DNA from 2 places in the Streptomyces sp. NPDC033136 genome. Region 1 is predicted to be linked to the other one. Evidence: riboswitches for the same ligand, from Rfam matches in the RefSeq annotation. Region 1 holds a riboswitch; the other holds the start of a gene.
What was found. A riboswitch is a leader RNA that binds a small molecule or an ion and turns the genes downstream of it on or off. The one in region 1 is predicted to bind S-adenosylmethionine.
Positions count from the first base shown of each region.

Region 2: another riboswitch for S-adenosylmethionine. It lies ahead of ACZ5TL_RS10900 (aminotransferase class V-fold PLP-dependent enzyme); the one in region 1 lies ahead of thrC (threonine synthase).

Region 1 covers NZ_JBVIPD010000015.1:76,682-81,088, reverse strand. Annotated here, with positions in the region: gene ACZ5TL_RS25735 (cold-shock protein) at 1-176, opposite strand, end outside; gene ACZ5TL_RS25730 (ubiquitin-like small modifier protein 1) at 623-898, opposite strand; gene thrC (threonine synthase) at 895-2,181, opposite strand; SAM riboswitch class I at 2,200-2,355, opposite strand; gene ACZ5TL_RS25720 (glucosyl-3-phosphoglycerate synthase) at 2,511-3,482, shown strand; gene ACZ5TL_RS25715 (alpha,alpha-trehalose-phosphate synthase (UDP-forming)) at 3,556-4,407, shown strand, end outside.
Region 2 covers NZ_JBVIPD010000005.1:62,112-66,518, reverse strand. Annotated here, with positions in the region: gene ACZ5TL_RS10905 (glycerate kinase family protein) at 1-1,137, shown strand, start outside; gene ACZ5TL_RS10900 (aminotransferase class V-fold PLP-dependent enzyme) at 1,092-2,480, opposite strand; SAM riboswitch class IV at 2,644-2,760, opposite strand; gene trpD (anthranilate phosphoribosyltransferase) at 2,827-3,891, opposite strand; gene qcrB (cytochrome bc1 complex cytochrome b subunit) at 4,058-4,407, opposite strand, start outside.

The DNA.
Region 1 (4,407 bases):
TGCGGCCCCTTCTGGCCCTGCGAGATCTCGAACTCGACCCGCTGGCCCTCTTCCAGGGTGCGGTAGCCGTCCATCTGAATCGCGCTGTAGTGGACGAAAACATCCGCACCACCGTCGACCGCGATGAAGCCGTACCCCTTCTCCGCGTTGAACCACTTGACGGTGCCCTGAGCCATGCCTAACTCCCCTATTACTGGCCCTTGCACAGATCCACACTTCGCGGATCCGGGTCAGACCTCACCCCCCACGGTTGGGGGCGTGCGCCGGAACGCGTCGACCGCGGCTGAATGTATCTGTCCAACTGCCGTCTGCAACAGGTCAATCGGACGAGAATTCTGGACGCGCAGGGTCCGGAATGCAGGGAGGGTTCGCCCGAATCCAGGGCAATTCGGGCTACACAAAAAGAACAAAAGCCGCGAAAGACGCGCACACTTTGGCTACATCTTGTCGGGCTCGCGGCAGGAATTCACGGTTCCGATCAGGAGATCGGGATCGCGTTCCCCAACTGTACCCCGCTCAACCACACAGAATTGCCCCCTCCGCTTCTCTCACGGAGGGGGCAATTCGATGAACTCTCGGTGACCGGCATTACTCAAGGTAACAACCAAGCCGGTCGACCGGTTCAGCCACCGGCGACAGCCGGGATGATCGACACGCCGGCACCGTCCGGTGTGGCCGTCTCCAGCCCCTGCTCGAAGCGCACGTCGTCGTCGTTGACGTACACGTTGACGAACCGGCGCAGCTTGCCCTGGTCGTCCAGCACCCGGGCGGCGATCCCGGTGTGGTTCTTCTCCAGGTCGGCGATGACCTCGCCGAGGGTCGCGCCGTCGGCGGCGACCTCGGCCTGCCCGCCGGTGTAGGTGCGCAGGATGGTGGGGATGCGGACGGTCACGCTCATGCGAGGCCAGCCTCTCGGAAGGAGTCCAGGTTCGGGCGGATGGTTGCGGTGAGGCCGGTGCCGGCCACCGCGTCGAGGGTCTTGAGGCCGTCGCCGGTGTTGAGGACGACGGTGGTCTTGGCCGGGTCGAGCAGCCCGTTCTCGATCAGCTTCTTCGCCACGCCCACCGTCACACCACCGGCGGTCTCCGCGAAGATGCCCTCGGTCCGGGCGAGGATCTTGATCGCCTCGACGACCTGCGCGTCGTTCACGTCCTCCACCGCACCGCCCGTGCGGCGCGCGATGTCGAGCACGTAGGGACCGTCCGCCGGGTTGCCGATCGCCAGCGACTTGGCGATGGTGTCCGGCTTCTGGGGCCGTACGACGTCATGGCCGGCCTTGAACGCCGTGGACACCGGGGAGCAGCCCTCGGCCTGCGCGCCGAAGATCTTGTACGGCTTGTCCTCGACCAGCCCGAGCTTGATGAGCTCCTGCAGACCCTTGTCGATCTTCGTGAGCTGGGAGCCGGAGGCGATCGGCACCACGAGCTGGTCCGGCAGCCGCCAGCCGAGCTGCTCGCAGATCTCGTACGCGAGGGTCTTGGAACCCTCCGCGTAGTACGGCCGCAGGTTGACGTTGACGAAGCCCCAGCCCTCGCCGGCCGGGTCGCCGATCAGCTCGGAGCAGAAGCGGTTCACGTCGTCGTAGTTGCCCTCGATGCCGACGAGCTCGCCGCCGTAGACCGCGGCCATGACGACCTTGCCGTGCTCCAGGTCGTGCGGGATGAACACGCAGGAGCGGAAGCCGGCGCGGGCCGCGGCGGCGCCCACCGCGCCGGCGAGGTTGCCGGTGGAGGAGCAGGAGAGCGTGGTGAAGCCGAAGGCGCGGGCGGCCTCCAGGGCCTGGGCGACGACGCGGTCCTTGAAGGAGTGCGTCGGGTTGCCGGAGTCGTCCTTGACGAAGAGCTTGCCGGCGTCGACACCCAGCTCACGCGCGAGGTTGTCGGCCTTGACGAGCTGGGTCCAGCCCGGGTTGATGTTCGGCTTGTCCGCCACGTCGGCCGGGACCGGCAGCAGCGGGGCGTAGCGCCAGATGTTCGCGGGGCCCGCTTCGATCCGCTTGCGGAGCTCCTCGGCGTCGTAGGCCGAGAAGTCGTAGGCGATCTCCAGCGGGCCGAAACACTCCTCGCACGCGAAGACCGGGCCGAGGGGGACGCGGTGACCGCACTCGCGGCAGCTCAGGGCAGCGGCGGGGCCGAGGTCGACGGTGGGGTTCGTGGTGCTTGCAACAGTCTGCACAGCCATGTGAGGCGAGGCCCTTTCTCCTCATCTTCCTCACGACGCATCTCGCCGTGAGACGGATTTGGCACCTTCCCTAGTCGGGAGCCTCGCGAAGTGGTCGCCAGTGACCTACGAGAACCGACTGGAGGGTTGCCGGGGCTTCATCGGGCCGTTTCCCTCTGCCCCTCTGGATGAGCTGTATGTGGTTGTAGACGGCGGGCGACCTCGGACATGCGATGGTCATCCGCGTTGTTCAAGACTGTAACCGACGACCAGGACAGTTGAGATAGTCGTCCGAACCGCGAGACGCGTCACATTCCGTCCCGCCGAGAGAACGCTAAGGAGCCGCCACGGTGCTGGAAGAAGTCGAGCGCTGGCTGAGCACCCGTTCCTGGTCCGCGCACGAGCGCCCGCTCCACCGGATTCTGGCCGCCAAGCAGCGCACGGGCCGGACCGTCAGTGTGGTGCTGCCCGCGCTGAACGAGGAGGAGACCGTCGGCGACATCGCCGCGGTCATCCGCCACGACCTGATGCTGCAGGTCCCGCTCGTCGACGAGCTGGTCGTCGTGGACTCGGGATCGACCGACCGCACCTCGGAGGTGGCCGCCGCCGCGGGCGCGACGGTGGTGCACCGGGACGCGATACTCCCGCGCCTGCCCGCCCTGCCCGGCAAGGGCGAGGTGCTGTGGCGCTCGCTCCTCGTCACCCGCGGGGACATCGTCTGCTTCGTCGACGCGGACCTGAGGGACTTCTCGTCCGACTTCGTCTCCGGGATCGTGGGCCCGCTGCTCACCGAGCCGGACGTGGACCTGGTGAAGGGCATGTACGACCGCCCGCTCGGCACTGAGTTCGATTCGCTCGCCTCCGGCAGGACCGCCGGGCAGGGCGGCCGGGTCACCGAGCTGATGGCGCGCCCGCTGCTCAACATGCACTGGCCGCAGCTGGCCGGGTTCGTGCAGCCGCTCGGCGGGGAGTACGCGGCCCGCCGCTCGCTGCTGGAGCAGCTGCCGTTCCCCGTCGGGTACGGCGTCGAGCTGGGCATGCTGGTCGACGCGCTGCACCTGGTGGGCCTGGACGCCCTCGCCCAGGTGGACATCGGGGTGCGCAAGCATCGGCACCAGGACGGGCAGGCGCTGGGCCGGATGGCCGCCGCGATCTACCGCACGGCCCAGCTGCGGCTGGCCCGCGGGCACCTGATCCGGCCGTCCCTGACGCAGTTCGAGCGGGGCGGGGACGGCTTCGAACCGCGGACGTACTCGGTGGATACCGAGGAGCGTCCGCCCATGGCGGAGATCGCCGAGTACCAGGCGCGGAGGGCGGCCTGACCGGGGTGGTTTTCGGCCGGGTGGGCCAGGCCCGCACGTTTGAGCGTTTCCGGGCCGGGCTAGGTTGAGGCGTATGGCTTCAACGTACGGTGCTGCACAGGTGCTGGTGGCCTCCAACCGCGGCCCGGTCTCCTACACGGTGGGTGACGACGGTTCGCTGCACGCCAAGCGGGGCGGCGGCGGGCTGGTCTCGGGGCTGTCCGCGATCGGCTCGGACGCGGACGCGCTGTGGGTGTGCTCGGCGCTGTCCGACGGCGACCGCGAGGCGGTCCGGCGGGGCGTCGGCGAGGACGGCGTACGGATGCTGGACATCCCGGCCGACGTGCACGCGGACGCGTACAACGGCATCGCGAACTCGGTGCTGTGGTTCGTCCACCACATGCTCTACCAGACGCCGCTGGAGCCGGTCTTCGACGCGGAGTTCCGGCGCCGGTGGACGTCCTACGAGACGTACAACCGTGCGTTCGCCGAGGCGCTGGCCGAGGAGGCGGCACCGGGCGCGGCGGTCGTGGTGCAGGACTACCACCTGACGCTGGTGCCGGGCATGCTCCGCGAGCTGCGCCCGGACCTGCGCATCGGCCACTTCTCGCACACCCCGTGGGCGCCGCCGGAGTACTTCCGGATGCTGCCGGACGACGTGGCCGGGCAGGTGCTGCGCGGCATGCTGGGCGCGGACCGGCTGGGCTTCCTCACCCAGCGCTGGGCGGACGCGTTCACGGCGTGCGCCGAGCAGTTCGCGGGCGGGCTCGGGGGCACGCGGATCGGCGTGCACGGGCTGGGGGCCGACGCGGACTTCCTGCGGCGGCGGTCGCACGAGGCGGACGTCGAGGAGCGGATGGCCGCGCTGAGGGAGGAGATCGGCGAGGGCCGCCGGACGATCGTCCGGGTCGACCGAACGGAGCTGTCGAAGAACATCGTGCGCGGC
Region 2 (4,407 bases), on a different contig from region 1:
GCGGCCGGTGTGCGCCGGGTCCTGCCCCACACCGCGATCGACCTCGTCCCACTCGTGGACGGCGGTGAGGGCACGGCCCTCGCCCTGGCGGCCGCGACCGGGGGCAGGATCGTCACCGTGCCCGCGACCGGCCCGGTCGGGAAGACCATCGCCGCGCACTTCGCCCTGCTGGGCGGCGGGGACACCGCGGTGGTGGAGATGGCCGCGGTGGCCGGCCTCTCCCTCGTCCCGCACGACCTGCGTGACCCGGGCGCCACCACCACGTACGGGGTCGGCGAGCTGATCCGCGCCGCCCTCGGCTCGGGGGTACGGCGGATCCTGGTCGGCTGCGGCGACTCGGGCACCTCGGACGGGGGCGCGGGCGCGCTCCAGGCGCTGGGCGCCCGGCTGCTGGACGAGGACGGACGCGAACTCCCCCGCGGCGGACGGGAGCTGACGCGCCTGCGCCGCGTCGACCCGGCCGGTCTGGACCCGCGGCTCTCGGAGGTGGATCTGCTCGTCGCGTGCAATCCGTACAACGTGCTGTGCGGCGCACGGGGCGTGGCCCGGGTCTTCGGACCGCAGAAGGGCGCGACGCCCGCGCAGGTGGAGGAGCTGTCGGCGGCCCTGGAGAACTGGGCGTCCGTCCTCACCCGGGATGCCGCCGTGCCGGACACCGACCTGCGCTCCGGCCCGGGGACGGGAGCCTCCGGCGGTCTGGGCGCCGGGCTGGCCGCCCTGGGCGCCCGTCTCCTGCCCCGCTTCGACGTGCTGCTGGACCACCTCGACCTGGACGCCCGGCTGGCCCGCGCCGACCTGGTCGTCACCGCCGAGGGCGCGCTGGATCACCAGACGCCGCGCGGCAAGGTCCCGGCCGAGGTGGCCCGCCGGGCCAAACTCTACGGCCGCCCGGTCCTGGCGCTCGCGGGCACGCTCGGCGAGGGCGCGCACGAGGTGCCGGGCGTGGACGCGTTCAGCGGCATCCTGCCGGCACCGATGGCCCTGGCGGAGGCGCTGCTGCGGGCGAGCGAACTGCTCACGGACGCCACCGAACGGGCCCTGCGGATGATCGTCCTCGGCACCCGGCTACCCCTGGTGTCCGGCCGGGCCGGTCAGGCGGAGGTGTCCGGCACGCAGCGCCCGTCCTCCGTGCGGTAGGTCCACCGCGCCCCGTCCGTCACGAGTTCCCGCACGGCCCGGACGAACCGCTCCACGTGTTCGTCCGGCGTGCCCGCGCCGAAGCTGACCCGGATGGCGTTGAGCGACGCCTCCCCGGGCGCGGCCTCGGGCGACCCGCACGCGCCCTGCGTCTGCGGGTCGCCGCCGAGCAGGGTGCGCACCAGCGGGTGGGCGCAGAACAGCCCGTCCCGGACGCCGATGCCGTACTCGGAGGAGAGCGCGGCGGCGAAGTGGGAGCTGTTCCAGCCCTCGACGACGAAGGAGAGAACCCCGACGCGCGGGGCGTCGTCGCCGAAGAGGGAGAGGACCCGCGCCTGCGGCACCTCGGCGAGCCCCGCGCGCACCTTCTCGATCAGGTACCGCTCCCGGGCGGCCAGGGCAGCGAAATCGGCCTCGGTGAGGGCCTTGCAGGCGGAGGCGATGGAGTAGGCGCCGATGACGTTCGGGGAGCCGGCCTCGTGACGGGCGGCGCTCTCGTGCCACTCCACGTCGACGCCCCCGTCGGTGCGCCGCACGACCTTCCGCGAGGCGCCGCCGCCCGCGAGGTACGGCTGCGCCGCGCGCAGCCAGTCGGCCCGCCCGGCCAGGACGCCGGAGCCGAACGGCGCGTACAGCTTGTGCCCGGAGAAGGCGACCCAGTCGACGTCGAGGTCCTTGACGGACACCGGGTGGTGCGGGGCCAGTTGGGCGGCGTCGAGCACGATCCGGGCGCCGTGGGCGTGCGCGGCCGCGGCGAGTTCCCGTACGGGCCACAGCTCGCCGGTGACGTTGGAGGCGCCGGTGACGCAGACGAGGGCCGGCCCGGAGGGGTCGCGGCCGGCGAGGGCGCGCTCCAGGGTCTCGACGGCCTGGCGGGGGCTGCTCGGGGCGTCGAGGTAGCTGACGCGGGCGTTGCGCCAGGGCAGCAGGGAGGCGTGGTGCTCGGTCTCGAACACGAACACCTGGCAGTCGTCCGGGAGGGCGGCGGCGAGGAGGTTGAGGGAGTCGGTGGTGGACCGGGTGAACACCACCTGGTCATCGTCCCGGCAGTCGAGGAACTCCGCGACGGTCCGGCGGGCGTCCTCGAACAGGTCGGTCGACAGCTGGGACAGGTACCCGGCACCGCGGTGGACACTGCCGTAGTAGGGCGCGTAGGCGGCGACGTCGTCCCAGACGCGCTGGAGCGCCGGGGCGCTGGCGGCGTAGTCGAGCGCGGCGTAGCCGACCTCGCCGCCGGTCACGAGCGGCACGGTGACGTCCCGGCCGAGAACGGGCAGCGGGGCACAGACGGACGGGGCGGCTGCGGCGACGGTGGACACGGTGGTGGCAGTGGAGACAGACATGACGGAACTCCCGTGAGGGCAGGCGGAATCCGCCCCGCGAGCGCACAAGGCCACGAGCGGGGGGTGAAGGGAAGAGGGGATGCGGAGGCGGGGCTCTGCGGCCCTATCGCATTCGCTGGCTCACGGAAGGCTCCTCGACGACCAGGACCCCTGGTTCGCGAGGGGTCCGCGCTTGCCGTAGACCTCGCTGCCTACGGCCTGGTCTTCACCCGGGGCACCCCGCCACGGACGGAGGGTTGCCGGACAGTCGGCCGGGGCCTCATGACTGTCACTCATGACCTGGACAGGAACGTACGGGAATGACCGATGTCCCGCAACCCGCGTCCGGATTGCGGGACATCCCGCACTACGTGTTGCTCGCGGCCACCCACCGCTCCAGGGTCCGCTTGGCGGCCCCGGAGTCGATCGACTCGGCGGCCTTGGCCATACCGGCGCGGATCTGCTCGGCGAGCGGCGCCGCGGTCGGCTCCAGCGCCACCAGCGCCGCCGCCGAGTTCAGCAGGACCGCGTCGCGCACCGGGCCCGTCTCGCCGTCCAGCAGGCGGCGGGCGACCTCCGCGTTGTAGGAGGCGTCCGCTCCGCGCAGCGCCTCCACGGGGACCAGTTCGAGGCCCACGTCGCGCGGGTCGAAGGCCTCCTCGGTCACCTTGCCGTCCCGGACGATCCACACCCGGGACGTCGACGTGGTGGTCAGCTCGTCGAGGCCGTCGTCGCCCCGGAAGACCAGGGACGAGTTGCCGCGTTCGGCGAAGACGCCCGCGACGATCGGGGCCATGCGCGGGTCCGCCACCCCGACGGCCTGGGAGCGCACCCGGGCCGGGTTGGTCAGCGGGCCGAGGGCGTTGAACACCGTGCGGATGCCCAGCTGGCCGCGGGCCGCGCCCGCGTGCCGCAGCGCCGGATGGAACTTCACGGCGAAGCAGAAGGTGATCCCGGCCTCCTCGGCGACCTCCGCGACCCGGCTGAGCGGCAGTTCCAGGTTGACCCCGAGCTTCTCCAGCACGTCGGAGGCCCCGGAGGCCGAGGACGCGGCCCGGTTGCCGTGCTTGACGACCTTCGCGCCCGTGCCGGCGACGACGATCGAGGACATCGTGGAGATGTTGACCGTCTTGGCGCCGTCCCCGCCCGTGCCGACGATGTCGACCGTCGCCCCGGGCACCTCGATCACGTTGGCGTGCTCGTACATCGTGCGGACGAGGCCGTTGATCTCCTCGACGGTCTCGCCCTTGGCGCGCAGCGCCACGACGAACCCGGCGATCTGCGCCTCGGTCGCCTCGCCGCGCATGATCAGGTCCATGGCCCAGGCGGTGTCGTCCGCGCCGAGGTGCCGGCCGTCCAGCAGACCGTTCAGCAGGGCGGGCCAGGAGCGGCCCGCCGCGGTGTCGCCTCCAGCGGGGGTCACAGCGCTCATAAGCCGCTCCAGGGTCAGGCGTCCCGTACTGCGGGACGAGAGTCTCAACGGGTCCACCCTATCCAGCCCGGGGCACCACGAAGGGCCCCGTCCGTCCCCCAAGCTCCAAGGAGCAGGGGGTGCCCCCATCCGGACGGGGCCCCTCTGTGGCGTGGCGAAGCAGTGATCAGTGGTGGCCGTGGCCGCTCGTGATCTCCCGGTACTCCTCGGCGGTGGGCTTCGGGATCTGGGCACCCTCACCGAAGTAGGAGTCGCTGAGCTTGGCGCGCAGCTTCTCGGAGCCCTTCACCTTGCGCTCGACACCGTTCTCGTCGACCGTCGGGCCGAGCTCGACCGGCTGGTACTGCTCGTGCGCGGTGAGCGTGTACATCTGCTCCTGGCTGAGCGGCTCGTGCACCTCGATGAACTCACCGTGCGGCAGGCGCTTGATGATGCCCGACTCGCGGCCGTGCAGCACCTTCTCCTTGTCCCGGCGCTGCAGGCCGAGGCAGATCCGCTTGGTGATGATGAACGCGA